DNA from 3 places in the Massilia sp. S19_KUP03_FR1 genome. Region 2 is predicted to be linked to each of the others. Evidence: riboswitches for the same ligand, from Rfam matches in the RefSeq annotation. Region 2 holds a riboswitch; each other region holds the start of a gene.
What was found. Region 2 has a riboswitch for cobalamin ahead of V6M87_RS26100 (TonB-dependent receptor domain-containing protein). Riboswitches for the same ligand answer to the same signal wherever they lie in the genome.
Positions count from the first base shown of each region.

Region 1 (5,183 bases), on a different contig from region 2:
GGCGGTGCCGCCGCCCAGCGGCCGCTCGTAATCGCCCGTGAAATCGACGATGTGGTTGCTGTTGGCGCTGTGCTGCGCGGCGATGCTGTTGCCGCGGTTGCCGACACCAGCGCCAACCAGATAGGTGTTGGCGTAGTCGCTGTCGCTGGTGTTGTTGGTGGCCGAGACGCGCAGGTCGATTTTCAATGTTTCGCCGGGCAGCGCGCCCTTGTGGTCGTAGCGCGCGCCCCAGGCGTAGTTCTTGCTGTCGCCTTCGCGCCGGGTGCTGCGCGTGTAGTCGCCGATGGTGGTGCCGGCAGCGTCGTCGTTGGTGTAGCGGTCGAGCGAACGCTGGTCGTTGCCGCGGCCGTTGTAGTTCAGGCTGGCGGCCAGGGTGTCGGTCGCGTTCAGGTTGTAGTTGACGGTGCCGTTCGCGCCCACCGAATCGTTCAGGCCGGTGGCGCGCGATTGCTGGGTGCTGTGCAGCATGGCGCCGCTCACCGGGTCGAGCGTTTCTCGGTCCAGCTCGCCCGTGGAATTGCGGCCGTCGTGGCGCACGTTCAGGCCGCCCTGGAAGCCCCAGGCGCCCTGGTTGTAGTTGCCCGACGCGGCGCTGTTGTAGCGCCCGGCGGTGCCTGCGTTGGCGTTGACAGTGGCAAAGCCGCCCGCTTTGCGGTTGCGCCGCATGACCAGGTTCAGGATCGGGCCGCCGCCGGCTTCATTGCCGAACTGGGCGCCCGGGTTGTTGATCACTTCCACCGATTCGATGTCGTCGGCAGCCATGGCGTTGAGCGACGCGCCGCGATTGTCCCCTTGCATCATGGCCGACGGCTTGCCGTCGACCAGGATCTGCACATTGCTGCTGCCGCGCAGGGTGACCGTGCCGTCCGGATCAACATTGACCGACGGGACATTGTTCAGCGCGTCCGACGCGGTGCCATTGGTGCTGGAGATATCGGACTTGACGTCGTAGACCTGGCGGTCGATGCGGTTGGTGGGGCGCTCGGCCACCACGTTGACGGCGGGAACAGGGCGGTCGGCCGTCACAGTGACGGCCGGAATTGCCGGCGCGGTTTTCACGGGGGCGCTTGTATCAGTCGTACTGCTTGCAGCTTGTGCGAAAGCATCGTTCTGCAGCAAAACCGTTCCGGTCAGGCAGCAGGTCAAAAGAATTTTTTGCATGGCGTTTCAAGGTGGGCTGGTCGGGGCCAGCCGTGGGTCGGAAGATTCCGCACAATTGTAGCTTGATGGAAAATGTGAAACGTTTTCATTTTCAAAGATTTACACCGCAAACAAGCCGGGCTGTTGTTTTGCAACGGTCGCGTATGATTAATAATATAATCGTCATACGATCAAACCAGACTCAGCAATGTTCTATTCTTTGACCCGCCTGTTCAATGACCAGGCCGACCAGCACCTGCGCGCCAGGCTGCGCACGCTGTACGCTCTCCTGCTTGCGGCCAACCTGGGCGCGTGGGCCTGGGCGTTCGCCGTTTTTCGCGACCATCCGGCCTTGCTCGCCTCCAGCCTGCTGGCCTGGACCCTGGGCCTGCGCCATGCCATCGACGCCGATCACATCGCCGCCATCGACACCGTCACCCGCAAGCTGGTGCAAGAGGGCAAGCAGCCGATTGCCACCGGCTTCTTTTTTGCGCTGGGCCATTCCACAGTCGTGACGCTGATCGCGCTGGCCGTCGGTGTGGCAGCGGCCGCACTGTCGGCGCATTTCGGGGCAATGCAGAATGTTGGGAGCGTGGTCGGCACGGTCGTTTCGGCGTCTTACCTGCTCCTGCTGGCGCTGTTCAACCTGGCCATCCTGGTGCCGGCGGTGCGCAATTTCCGGGCAGTCCAGCGGGGTGGCGCCTTGCACGCCACCGACCTCGACCTGCTCGGCGGCGGACTGGTGTCCCGGCTGTGCCGCCCCCTGTTCCGCCTGGCCTCGCGCAGCTGGCACATGTATCCTGCCGGCTTTCTGTTCGGGCTCGGCTTCGACACTGCCAGCGAAGTGGCCCTGTTCGCCCTGGCGGCGCTGCAACTGGCGCAAGGCGCGCCGTTGTGGTCGGTGATGGTGTTTCCGGCCCTGTTCGCGGCGGGCATGGCGCTGGTCGACACGCTCGACGGCAACCTGATGATGACGGCATCGGGCTGGGCCCAGCGCCGGCCCATTCGCAAGCTGTTCTACAACCTGACCATTACGCTGGTGTCGGTGCTGGTCGCGTCCGGTGTCGCCGCCGTCGAAATCCTGGGCCTGGTGCGCGAGCGCATGGCCCTGACCGGCTGGTTCTGGGTACAGGTCGGCGCGCTCAACGACCACTTTGGTACCCTCGGCTATGTGATCGTCGCGCTGTTCACGGGGACCTGGCTGGTGGCGCTGGCGGTCTATCGCGTCAAGCGCTACGACCGCATTGAGGTCGTCGTTACACCGGGCGGAGCAACGGCGCGCACGACATGATTATCCTTGCCAGCCCATGGGTTCATCCCTAGAATACGAGCCTTGCAACACGTTTCAGGTCCTGCCGGCGCAATCCGGTGGGTTAATTGGGAAGCCGGTCAGTTTGTTTGTCGAACGATTCCGGCACTGCCCCCGCAACGGTATGTGAAGAACAGGACCGCAATACGCCACTGTGCATCAGCATGGGAAGGCGCGGTCCGGGAACGCCGAATCTGGCGCGCCGCTCACGAGTCCGGAGACCAGCCTGAAATTGTATAAAACGTTTGATCCGCGGTGGGCGGTCAGGTGGTTTGCTGCGGTTTCGTTGCGTCTGCACCCATCTGTTGTTCCGTCCTCCGTCGATCGATCCTTGCCGGCCGCCTGTGCGCTGCCGGCGGAAGTCAACGGAAAGACACCATGTCACACGCTCCCATCGTCATCGACCACGCCGCTGCGCCAACCCGCGTTGCCACCGCATCCACTCTGAAAGCTGCCTTGCTCACCAGCGCGCTGGCGCTGGTCCTGTTGTACGGCATGGGCTTCGCACCGATGACAGCGCTGCACAATGCCGCGCACGACAGCCGCCACTCGGCGGGCTTTCCTTGTCACTGACGGCGGGCGTGGCCGGGCGCAATGCGCGCAGCCCGTTCAACCGGATTGTCAGCACGGCGGTGGCGGCAGGTTTGCTCGCTGGCCTGGCGCTGACAGTGGTGCAAAGGATGCAGGTGACGCCGCTCATCGCACAGGCCGAAACGTATGAAGATGCCAGGCCGGTCGCTGCTGTCCATTCGCACGAACCTGCGCACCAACACGAGCACGCAGCCTGGAAGCCTGAAAACGGCGTCGAGCGCACCTTGTTCACGGTGCTGGCCAATACCACCATGGGCGTCGGGTACGGCTTGCTGCTGTGCGCCGCCATGCTGGTGCGCGGCGGCCGCCCGACGTGGCGCCAAGGCTTGATCTGGAGCGCCGCCTGCTACGTGGTGTTTTTTGCGGCACCAATGCTCGGCCTGCCGCCCGAACTGCCGGGCACCGCGGCCGCGCCGGTGGCAGAACGCCAGTTGTGGTGGTCGCTGACCGCCTTGTCCACGGCCGGCGGCATTGCGCTGCTTGCCTTTGGCCGCAAGGGCATGTACGCGCTGGCCGGCCTGATCCTGCTGGCCGCGCCGCACCTGGCCGGCGCGCCGCAACCGCTGGTGCACGCCAGTGTCGCGCCGCCTGAACTGGCGCACGCCTTTGTCGTTGCCAGCGCACTGGCCAATGCCGCCTTCTGGCTGGTGCTCGGTAGCGCCGTCGCCTTCTTCTTCAAGAAATTCGAGTAGCGTCATGCGTACCCACAACCGCCACGTCTTTATGTGCGTGGGCCCGCGCTGTACCGAAGACGGTACGCGCGCCCAGGCCATGTTTGAATACATGGGCACAAAAATCGATGCCCAGCCCGAGCTGCGCGTAAAACGCACACGCACCCACTGCATGGTCGCGTGCCGCACCGAGGGGCCGCTGATGGTAGTCTACCCGGAAGGCACCTGGTACCAGCGCCTCGACGAAGCGGCCATCGACCGCATCATCGACGTGCACCTGGTGGGCGGCGCAGAAGTGAAGGACCTGGTCTTCCACCGCCTCGGTACGGGTGACACGGAGCCGCAGGATGGCTGACGCAGCACAGCTGGTTTTAATGAGCCACGCATCGAACGACTTGACGGTACTGCATCACGCGCTGGCGCAATTGCCACCCGCTCTGCGTGCAGTCGAAGGCGTCAATTTGCAGGCGGTGACGGACATGGATGCGGTGCTGGCAGGGCCACTGGCCAGCGCGCGCATCGTGATCCTGCGCGTGCTGGGCCGCCTTGGCAGCGTGCCCGGCGTGACCGACCTGGTGGCGCACGCGCGCCGCACCGGTGCGCACCTGATCGCCATCAGCGGCACCGGCGAAGCCGACCCGGAGCTGGCCGCCATATCGACCGTCACGCCAGCGGTACTGAGCCAGTGTATCGAGTACTTCCAGGCGGGCGGCAGCACCAACCTGGCGCAGCTGCTGCGCTATCTGTCCGATCATTTGTTGATGACCGGCTTCGGCTACGCGCCGGCGCAGCGCTTGCCCGAGCACGGCATCTACCACCCCGATCTGGCGCCAGACGCCGGCGTGGCCGACTGGCTGGCGCTGGTTGATCCGGCCAGGCCGAGCGCCGGCATCGTGTTCTACCGCGCCCACTGGATGAGCGGGAACACGCGCTTCATCGACGCCTTGTTGGATGCGCTGGAGCAGCGCGGCATGAATGTACTGCCGGTGTTTACGGCCTCCCTGCGCAGCGGCGACGGCGAATTGCCATCGGCCTTGCGCTATTTCCGCGACGCTGGCGTTGATGTGCTGATCAACACGACGTCGTTCGCGATGGGCGAAATCACGCCCGGCGGCGCCACGCCGGCCGGCTGGTCGGTCAGCGTGCTGGAAACCCTGAACGTGCCGGTGCTGCAGGCGATCACCAGCGGCATGACGCTGGCGCAGTGGACGCAGTCGGCGCGCGGCCTCAATCCGCTCGACGCGGCCATGAACGTGGTGCTGCCGGAGTTCGACGGCCGCATCATCACGGTCCCGGTGTCGTTCAAGGCGCGCGCGGCGGGCATGCCGAGCGAAGTGATCGAATACGAACCGGTGCATGAGCGGGTGGCGCGCGTGGCCGGCATCGCGGCGCGCTTCGCACGCTTGCGCTTTGTGCCGAATGCGCAGAAGCGGGTCGCCTTCATGTTCACCAATTCGAGCAGCAAGGCCGCG
Region 1 is NZ_JAQQPS010000023.1:22,776-27,958, forward strand. It holds gene V6M87_RS22110 (outer membrane beta-barrel family protein) at 1-1,059, opposite strand, end outside; gene V6M87_RS22115 (HoxN/HupN/NixA family nickel/cobalt transporter) at 1,349-2,431, shown strand; cobalamin riboswitch at 2,471-2,692, shown strand; gene V6M87_RS22120 (CbtB domain-containing protein) at 2,828-3,022, shown strand; gene V6M87_RS22125 (CbtA family protein) at 3,013-3,732, shown strand; gene V6M87_RS22130 ((2Fe-2S) ferredoxin domain-containing protein) at 3,737-4,066, shown strand; gene V6M87_RS22135 (cobaltochelatase subunit CobN) at 4,059-5,183, shown strand, end outside.
Region 1: linked by a shared signal. The riboswitch ahead of V6M87_RS22120 (CbtB domain-containing protein) and the one ahead of V6M87_RS26100 (TonB-dependent receptor domain-containing protein) in region 2 are both predicted to bind cobalamin.

Region 2 (5,183 bases):
GCGCGACAGGCGTAATTCCAGCAGCGTTGCGGCCAGACTGGCGCCGCTGCTGGTGCCGTGCACCATCTGCACCAGCGCGGCGGGCATGTCGGCCAGCGGAATGGCGACCGACCCCAGCGCGCACGACAGCACCAGGCTGCCCAGAGCCAGCAGCACCAGTGTGCCGATGATCGCCAGCGCGCGCCGGCGCATGCTCGGGAAGGAGAGGGTCGTCATGATGCTATTAACGCATGCCGTAACGCAGGCCGACAAATACTTGCGAGCCGGCGGTGCCGTAGTAACGCGCCAGTTCATACTTTTTGTCGGCCACGTTGTTCCAGCGCGCCAATACCGACCAGTCGCCCGTCACCTGGTATAAAGCGAACAGATTCACGAGACCGTAGCCACCCAGCGTATTGCGGTTGGCGAGGTCGTCGTAGCGGCGGCCGGAGAGCTGCACGCCGGCGCCGGTGGTCAGGGCGCCGACCGTGTATTCGGCACTGAACTGGGCGTGGCGCTTGGCGCGCCGCACCAACTGCTTGGCCGTGGTGTCGTCGCGTGGATCCTGGAAGTCGAGCGAGCCGCGCAGGTCGATGGCATACAGGCGCGTGCTGGCGCCGATGGTCACGCCGGACAGCGTGGCGCGGTCGACGTTGTAGGCGCAACCGAAAGTGTGGGTGGCCGGTTCCACCGGGCAGACGGCGGCGGTGACCAGCAGGTCGGTCAGGCGGTTATGGAAGTACGTCACGCTCGCTTCGCTGGCGCCGTCCTTCCAGTACAGCCCACCTTCGACATTGCGACCATGTTCCGGCTTGTTGGACGCCACGCCGAAACCGGGGTAGTAGAGGTCATTGAAGGTCGGCGCGCGGAAGCTCGTGCCAAAACTTGCGTTGGCCCGCAGCGCCGGTGTGAAGCGGTAGCCGTAGGCGAGGGCGCCGGTGGTCTTGCCGCCGTACTGCGAGCTGTTGTCGCGACGGACGCTGGCGCTGGCCAGGTGGGGGCCGCGGTTCAGTGCATACGAGGCGCCGGCCGAATTGGTGGCGCGGCGGGTGTTCAGCGCCGCGGTGGAGCCGGATACCACTTCCTCTTCGCGCCGCTCGAGCAGCACTTGCAGCAGGTCTGCGCCGATGGTCAGGTCGCTTTGGACGCTGAACTGGTTCTGGCGCGTGGCGATGTAACTGGTGCCACTGGTGGCCGCGCTGCTGATACTGATCGATTTGTCGTCGGCTTGCGCGGCCTGGCCCTGCAGGCGCCAGTTCGGCGTGATGCGGGTGTTGGCGAAGACGGCGACGTTGTCCAGGTCCTGTACCGTGCGCGTGTCAAAGCTCGATGCACCCGAATCGTATTGGGCTTCCAGGCGGCTGTGCAGGTATTGCAGGCCGACCTGGCTGTCGGCATTCACGTCCGCGCTGAAGCGCGCGTTGACGCTGTCGCGCCGGTAGCCGTCGTTATCGGCGTTGTAGGACGAACTACCTGGCTTCGCAGCCGAGAAACCGTCGTCCTGGTCGCGCACGGCGGCGATGGCATAGCTGAAGCCACCGGTTTTGCCGCTAATGCCGACGTCCGCGTTGCGGGTCTGGTCGCTGCCGGCGGAAATTGCGGCGGTGATGCGCGGCGCGCCGTCGCCCTGGCGGGTAAAAATCTGCACCACGCCGCCGATGGCGTCGGCGCCGTACAGCGTGGCCAGCGGGCCGTAGACGATCTCGATGCGCTCGATGGTCGCCAGCGGCAGGGCGGCCCAGTTGGCGGTGCCGGTGGTGGATGAACCGATGCGGATGCCGTCGATCAGCACCACGCTTTGCTTGGCGTCGGCGCCGCGGATCAGCACCGATGATGCGGTACCCGGACCGCCGTTGCGCACCACTTCGATGGCGCGCTGCTTTTGCAGCAGGTCGATCAGGTTGGTGGCGCCGGAGCGGACGATTTGTTCGGCCGAAATCACGGTGTGATCGGCCAGCGTGTCGGTCGCCGCTTGCGGCGTGCGGCTGGCGGTGACGAGGATCTCAGGCAGAGCGTCTGCAAAAGCAAAGGACGAGCAGAGGGAAAGGGCGAGGGCGAGCGAAGTTGGCGCCGCGCGGCGTGCTACAGGAAAGTTCATGAACATCTTCAGCAAAATAAAGGCAACCGGCCGAGGTCCCCGTAGGCCAGGTTGAACAGGAAGCAGGCCGCTTGCGCGCACGCTTCCACCTGTCTTGGCCGGTATCCGGGCTGGCAAGTGCAACTGCCTGACCTTCCCATGCTTGAAGAAGCACAGTGGTTTTATGAGGCAGTCCGTCGCGGAAATCGGCGACACTTGTTGACCGTTGCGGGGGCAGCACACGTGGGCTCGATGAGCTTCGTGTTTCCCGTTTAACTGCGCACGTGGACACGTGCGCGGGCACCAAAACGACTCAATTATACACAGTCGAGGATGACGATTTCACCATAGCCTATGCGATGGGGATGGGCCGCGGCGGTTGCAGCCATCTCCGCCACGCTCAGTCCATCGCGATGCGCCGCGCATAACCGGATGGCGCCGGCATGGCACACCACGATCGCGGCGGGCAGATTGGTGGCGCGCAGATCGGCGCAAAAACCGGCGATGCGCGCGGCCATGTCGGCCACGCTTTCGCCGCCGCCGGGACGGTAGAACGCCACATCGGCGGCCCAGGCGTCGATGCCAGCGCGCGCGATGTCGTCCCAGCGCTGCATTTCCCAGTCGCCGAAATCGAGTTCTGCCAGGCGCGCATCGAAAATCACCGGACCCCCGAGTGCGTTGGCCAGCACGGCGCATCGTCGTAAAGGGCTGCTGTAGATGGGGGCATCCGGCAGCGCGGCGCGCAAGGCTGGCAGGGCCAGAGCCTGCGCGGCCGGATCGGTGGCGAGATCGGTGCGGCCGTAGCAGACGCCGGGGTCGACCAGCGGCGGCAAATGGCGTACCAGGTACAGGCGCATATTAATAAAGGGCCGCGTGGCCGGCGCTGGCCAGCACGCACAGATAAATCGCCACTTCGCTGAGCTGCTGGACGGCGCCGAGGCAGTCGCCCGTGTAGCCGCCGATGCGGCGCACGAACAGGGCGCGCAACCACCAGGCGACCGCCGCGCTGGCGAGCAAGGCGGCGCCCAGCGCCGGCCACGCCACGACATGGAACACGCCGAGCAGCAGCGCGGGCAGCACGGCGCACACGGCGGCGATGGCGAATTCGCCGGCCCGCATCTCCTGGGCCATCGGCTTGGCCTTGCCGGCATCGCGCGCATAGCTGGCGCTGCGAATCAGGCTGACGGCGGCCAGGCGTGACAGCGGATGCGCCAGCAGCAGCGCGCCGATGGCCTGGCCGGGGGCGAGCAGCGACAAGGTGGTCACTTTCAACCCGAGCGTCACGACCAGGGCAACCGCGCCGTAGGTACCGATGCGCGAATCCTTCATGATCTCCATGATCCGTTCGCGCGTGTAACCACCGCCGAAGCCATCGCACATGTCGGCCAGGCCGTCTTCGTGAAAGGCGCCGGTCATATATATCCCGGCCGCGGTCGACAGCAGCACGGCCACCGGTGCGGGCCACAGCCAGGCGGCGGCGCCATACACCAGCACGACGACCAGGGCGACGCACAGGCCCACCAGCGGAAAATAGCGCGACGCGTGCTGTAGCCAGGACGGCTCGAAGCCCACCCAGCGGGGAATCGGCACGCGCGTAAAGAACTGCAGCGCAATAAAGAACAGGCGCACCTGCTGGATCAGCCAGGCCATGGTTACGCCGACTTCGCGCTGACCTGGGCCGATTCGAAGGTAGCCATCTCGCGCATGAAGTTCACGGCCGCGTGCAGCAGCGGCAGCGCCAGCGCGCAGCCGGTGCCTTCGCCCAGGCGCAGGTCCAGTTGCAGCAAAGGGCGCGCATCGAGATGGGCCAGCATGCGGCGATGGCCGTGTTCATCGGAGCAATGCGAAAACACGCAGTAGTCGAGTAGCGCCGGCTGCATGCGGGCCGCCACCAGCAGCGCGCTGGTAACAATGAAGCCGTCGATCAGCAGCACCATGCGCCGTTCGGCTGCGCGCAGCATGGCGCCGGCGATCATGGCGATCTCGCAGCCGCCGAACGTGGCCAGCACGGCGAGCGGCTCGGTCACGCCAGCGTGGAACGCGACCGCCGCCTCGATCACGCGCTGCTTGTGCAGCACGCCTTCCGGCGGCAAACCCGTGCCGGCGCCTACGCACTCGGCCACCGGCACGCCGGTGAGCTTGTGCATCAGCGCGGCGGCCGCTGTGGTGTTTCCGATCCCCATTTCACCAAAGCCCACCACGTTGCCTTCGAGCGCATCGACCAGTGCCATACCGTGCTCCATTGCCAGGCCGCATTGCGCGGTGGTCATCGCGGGCGCGGTCGCGAAGTTGGCGGTGCCGTGGCACACCTTGCGGTCGAGCAGGCCGGCGCGTTCGCCGAAATCGTGGTTGACGCCGGCATCGACGATGTTGAGCAGGCAGCCATTCTGGCGTGCGAACACATTGATGGCGGCGCCGTCGGCCAGGAAGTTCTCCACCATTTGCCAGGTCACGCTCTGCGGGTACGCCGAGATGCCTTCGGCCACGACGCCGTGGTCACCGGCACAGACCAGAATCGCCGGCGCGCGGATGGTCACGTCGACCGTTTGCTGCACCAGGCCGATGGTGCGCGCCAGCGATTCGAGCATGCCGAGGCTTCCGAGCGGCTTGGTCTTGTTGGCAATGGCATGCGCAAGGCGGTCGGCGAGGGCAGCGTCGTGGACGGGTGAAATGTCGATCTGGCGCATGGGATAGAGGGGAGGAGAAAGGGGCGCTCACGATAGCACAACCATCAACGAACGCAGGCGGCAGGCTGCGCAAAACATCGTCACAAAGCCCGAACTCGCGGAGCGCTGCGCTGTCGTAGTTAACGTTGGATGGCGCGCTGGCGGTGGAGCGAAAGAATGCCTGCATCGGCTGCGCACGGCGATGAGCGATTGATGACAGGAGTAAACATGAAAACCAAAAAAGCAGGGGCCGCCGCAGGCATGGATGACGGCAGCGTAGAGGGACAAACGGATGGCAAGGCGGTGCCGAGCGGCATGAATGGAAATGGCGAGTCGGAGCCCGCGTCGCTGCAGCTGTCCGATGAAACGCCGGCAGGCTCAGCCGATCCAAACGACCGCGGCATGCCTGGCGTCAGTGTCCGCAGCCAGCAGCAGGACATGCCGGAAGGAAGCATGGGCCA
Region 2 is NZ_JAQQPS010000039.1:2,713-7,895, reverse strand. It holds gene V6M87_RS26105 (FecCD family ABC transporter permease) at 1-216, opposite strand, end outside; gene V6M87_RS26100 (TonB-dependent receptor domain-containing protein) at 224-2,077, opposite strand; cobalamin riboswitch at 2,157-2,379, opposite strand; gene V6M87_RS26095 (histidine phosphatase family protein) at 2,374-2,913, opposite strand; gene V6M87_RS26090 (adenosylcobinamide-GDP ribazoletransferase) at 2,915-3,706, opposite strand; gene cobT (nicotinate-nucleotide--dimethylbenzimidazole phosphoribosyltransferase) at 3,709-4,743, opposite strand; gene V6M87_RS26080 (M43 family zinc metalloprotease) at 4,951-5,183, shown strand, end outside.

Region 3 (5,183 bases), on a different contig from region 2:
TTTGGTCCAGTGGAAGGTGTGCCAGTCTTCGTCCGCGCGCCAGGCCACCGTCTCGCTGCTGCCATCGGCAAATTTGACCAGCAGCGTTTGCGGCACCGGCGCGCCGGCGCGGCGCAGCGTGACCGTGGTCAAATAAGGGAAGGGGCCGCTACCATCGCTGGCCTTTGGATGCTTCTTGCGCCATGCCGCACGGGCCGCATCGATGTGCTGGACCAGCTTGGTGGCGCCGAGTTCACGCCAGCTGCCGTGGGTCTCCGTGGTGCCGGCCAGTGGCAGCGATTCGATGCTGGAAAAGTCGGCGATGCGGTCGTCGATGCGGCGCACGTTGTAGAGCTGCTGGTCGAACATCGCGTTGACCACGGCCGGCTGGCCGCTGACATCGATGATGGTGTCGCGCAAATCGGCCAGGCTCGGATGGCGGAACTTCCAGCGCCGGTAATATTCCTTGAACGCGCGCTCCATCACGTCGTGGCCCAACTGCGCTTCCAGGTCGCGCATGGCGGTGGCCGTGCGCGTGTAGACCGGGCCGATGCCTTGCAGGCGGTGGTGCGCGTTTTCGCCGGGCGCGTCGGCCGGCTGGTCGCGCGGCGTGTCCCAACGCTCCGCGTCGAACACCGTGAAACGCGGGGCGAAGCCGGCCGCTTTCAGCAGGGGCGTGGTGGCGACGATGTCCTGCTTGCGCGCGCGCAGCATGCGCGCGTCCCAGAAATCGTTCATGCCTTCGTCGAGCAGGGGCTCCTCGAATTCGTTCGAGGCCAGGATGCCGTAAAAATAGCCGTGGCCGAATTCGTGGATCGTTACCGCGTCGAGCAGGTGGGCGTTGAGCGTGCCGGGCGTGGTGTCGGCGTAGGCTTCGGTGGTGAAGAAGGTCGGGTATTCCATGCCGCCGGCTTCTTCCGCATTGAACGGCGGGACCACGATGGTGACGGTGCGGTAGGGGTAAGGCCCCAGCGTGCGCGAAAAATACGTCAGCGCGTCCTGCGCTGCCTTCAGGGCCGGCGCGGCGCTGGCCTGGTATTCGGGTGGATACAGGACGGTCAGGGTGACGGGCGGACTGCCGGGACCGGTCCAGCTACCGACCAGCGGTGGCGCCGTGCGGGTGTCGGCGGTCCAGGCGAAATCGTGGACGTCGTCCTGCACATAGCGATGGGTCAGCAGGCCGGGTTTTGACGCCGCCGGCTTGCCTTGGGCGACGCCGGTGGCGCCCACGACGTAGTTGTCGGGCAGGGTGAGGGTGACGTCATAGCTGCCGAAGTCGGCGTAGAACTCCGAGTCGAGGTGAAATTCATGGGCGTTCCAGCGCGGCGCGGTGGCCCCGCGCTCACCCGGCAACTCCAGCACGGCGATTTTCGGGAACCATTGCGCCACCAGGTGGAAGGTCTTGAAGTAGCCGGTGCGGGCGACCACGCGCGGCAGCTGGGTCTGGAAATCGATGTCGAGCACGGTGCTGGCGCCGGGCGCCACCGGAGCAGGCAAATCGAGCTTGAGCACGGTGTGGTCGCGCGGGTTGCCGCCGTCGGGCTGCACGAACGACCAGCTCGCCCTGGCGCCGGACTGCAGAACGGAGCGCAGCGCGATATGGCCCCACTCGCCGTCCCGGATTTCCGCGCCCGATGGAAAGCTGCGTCCGGTCAACCGTTTTTCGGTAAAAAAAGTCGTGTCATTGCTCTCGAACGCATTCATATACATGTGCATATAAACACTGCGCACCGGCACCGCGCTGCGGTTGCGCCAGGTGAGCTGCTCCTTGCCGTCGATCACGTGCTTGATTGGATCGAGGGTGGCCGCGATCCGGTAACTGGCGACACGGTCCGACAAGGTCACCTCGTTCCCGGTACGCACGCCGCCCCAGGCGCCGGGCGCTGAGGCGACGCGCACCGCTGACGCATCGCCCGCGGCCAGCGCAATGCCGGCATCGACCTGCGTGCTTGGCTGCTCGATCGGTGTCACGTGCACGTTCGCGCCAGCGGTGGCGCCCACCTGCGCCCGCGCCAGCAGCGTGGCCCCGCCGATACCCGCCACCAGCACCGCCGCCGCGACCACCCCGCGCCACTGCGCGCGCGAAACTTGAACTGCCATGCCTGCACCCCTTCGACCTGATCCGATCATTTTCGATCGCATCACTATATCGACCCATTTAGCAAAACGCCAACTTTACCAATCGAACCGCCACCGCATGCAGTCAAAAGACTGCCCCCAAGCTATTGCAAAACAATGAGGGTCAGTGTCAAATTATTGAGCAATTGATCACATTACTGCTGAGGCAGCATGAGCAAGCCTTGGTGAAGTGCCGAGAATCAATTGGCAAACAATTTGACACTGACCCTATTTTTTGGGTTTGAGCTATGGGGCAATGGCGGAGCAATGAGGGTCAGTGTCGAATTATTGAGCAATTGATCGCATTAATGCTGAGGCTGCTTGAGCAAGCTTCGGAGATGTGCCGATAATCAATTGGCAAACAATTTGACACTGACCCTAATTTTTGGGTTTGAGCTCTGGGGCAATTGTGCTGATGGGATGACTGGGAGTGCGGTGGGGCGGGGCGCTATTCGGCTTATAATGGCGCCGTTCTGGTGCCTGTTCGCGCCCACGCGCGTTCGGCTCATTGGGAAAATGACCGGGAAACACGAGGAGGCGCCGCACCACCGCGCGCTCCGATTGTGCTGCCCCCGCAACGGTGGACAAGCGTTTTTGTGCTTGCGAGCCCGGATACCGGCCAGACAGGTGGAAGCGCGCGACTGCGCCTTCCTTTTCTATCAAGCTTGCGGGGACGCCGGCTTGATCAGCTTATTTTTCGAGTTTTCCCACCATGACCCAAGCAGTTTCCGCGCGCTTTGCCGCGCCTTGCCGCCCGCTGTTGCTGGCCGCGTCCGTTTTCCTGTCGTTTGCCGCCGCCGCCTCCGCGCAGCAAACAGATGTCCCTTCCGTACTGGTCAGTGGTTCCCGCTTTGCCAGCGAGCCGACCCTGGCGCCGATCGGCGCCACCGTCATCACTGCCGCCGAGATCCGCAACGCCGGCGCCACCGACGTCAATCAGGCTATCCGCAAGATCGGCGGCGTATTCGGGCGCCAGAGCCTCGATTCCTCGCCCGACTTCGCGCTCGACCTGCGCGGCTTCGGTACCAACAGCAGCCAGAACCTGGTGATCATGGTCGACGGCGTGCGCCTGAGCGAAAATGAACAGGCCAGCGCCGTGCTGTCGACGATCCAGATCGACACCGTCGAGCGCATCGAAATCACCCGCGGCGGCAGCAGCGTGCTGTACGGCGACGGCGCCACCGGCGGCGTGATTCAAATTGTCACCAAACGCGGCGCAACAGGTGCCAACAGCACCGGCACGCACGGCTCCGTGTTCGCGCAAGGCGGCCAGTTTGCCGAAAAAACCCTGCGCGCCAACCTGACCCACGGGTTCGACCGCTTCGTGTTTGACGCCAGCTACGGCCGCAACAGCAGCGACGGCTACCGCAGCAACAGCCGCTTCGACCAGCGCACCCTGGGCGCCGGCCTGCTCTGGAACTTCGAGGGCGGGCGCGCCGGCATCCGCGTCGACAGCGCGCGCCAGGATTCGGGCTTGCCCGGTTCGCTGTCGCTGGCGCAGTTCAACGCCAATCCGCGCCAGAGCTTCAAGCCCGACGACGCTGGCGCGCTCGATACCGACCGCTACACCGCCTTCGTCGAAAAGCGTGTCGGCGACGTTGAACTGGCGGCCGAGTTGTCGCAGCGCGAACGCAGCGTGCAGTCGCACTACGACTTCGGCGGCGGTTTCGTCTCCGACGCCACCTACAACAGCCACCAGACCCAGTTCTCGCCGCGCCTGCGTTACGTGTCGCAGCCGTACGGCCTGCGCAACGAAGTGGTCACCGGCATCGACCTGATCCGCTGGACGCGCGACACCACGGCCGATTTCTCGCTGGCCGCTGCGCGCCAGGATTCCAAAGCCTTCTACATGCGCGATGAACTGCGTTTCGACGCCGCCCACGACGGCCGCCTGGCCATCGGCGTGCGCCACGAAACTTTCGACAAGGATTACGCCGACAGCCTCGGCGTGGCCGCGCCGGAAAGTCGCAGCCAGGCGCAGAACGCCTGGGACATCCAGGGCAGTTACAAGCTGCTGCCGCAGTTGGCCCTGCACGCCAAGGCCGGCCAGAGCTACCGCGTGGCCAACGTCGACGAGAACAGCTATCGCGCCTCAAACGACATCCTCAAGGGCCAGGTCTCGCACGACCTCGAACTGGGCCTGACGCTGGGCCAGCCAGCACGCCAGCTGGCCGCGCGCCTGTTCCGCCACAAGCTCACCAATGAAATCTTCTTCGATCCAACCATCGGCTTCGGCATCAATACCAACCTGGATCCGACCCGGCGCCAGGGCTTCGAGCTCGATGGACAGATCGACCTCATCGCCCACCTGCGCGCCAGCGCCCATTTCCAGCATGTCAACGCCAGCTTCACCGAAGGCCCCAACGCCGGCCGCGCCATGGTGCTGGTGCCGAAGAACGTGCTCTCGGCGCGCCTGGCCTGGCTGGGCCAGCATCAATCGGCCGACATCGGCGCGCAGTGGGTCGACCAGCAGCGTTACGGCGACGATTTCAGCAACGCCTGCAGCGCACGGATTGGCGGCTACACGACCTTCGACGCCCGTTACGCCCGTACCTTCGGCCCATGGGAACTGGCCGTCACGGGCGCCAACCTGGCCGATCGGCAGTACTACAGCAATGCGTTTTCCTGCCGCGGCGGCATCTACCCGAGCGACGGTCGCCAGCTGAAACTGTCGGTCCGTTACGACTTTTAATTTGCTGAAGTAAAACTTAAAGCGGTCGCGCGATGCATGGGATTCCCGCAAATAATGGTAATCTCGCGATCGTTTGCTCACCCGTTCACAAGGATGTTTATGCGTAACCTGCGTTTTGCCCTCGCTGCTGCCACTCTCGCTCTGGGCGTGGCCGCCAGCCCCGCCTTTGCCTCGGTGACCGCACCGGTCTCCGGCGTCGAGTACACGACCCTGGCCGCGCCGCAAGCGGTCCCGGCCGGCAAGAAGGTCGAAGTGATCGAATTCTTCATGTATCACTGCCCCCATTGCAATGCCCTGGAACCACAGCTGTCGGAATGGGTCAAAAAGCAGGGAGACAACATCGTCCTCAAGCGCGTGCATTTCCCGTCCACCGGCCCCAACGATCCGGAAGCGC
Region 3 is NZ_JAQQPS010000001.1:160,861-166,043, forward strand. It holds gene V6M87_RS00705 (M1 family metallopeptidase) at 1-2,079, opposite strand, end outside; cobalamin riboswitch at 2,555-2,735, shown strand; gene V6M87_RS00710 (TonB-dependent receptor) at 2,810-4,789, shown strand; gene V6M87_RS00715 (thiol:disulfide interchange protein DsbA/DsbL) at 4,889-5,183, shown strand, end outside.
Region 3: linked by a shared signal. The riboswitch ahead of V6M87_RS00710 (TonB-dependent receptor) and the one ahead of V6M87_RS26100 (TonB-dependent receptor domain-containing protein) in region 2 are both predicted to bind cobalamin.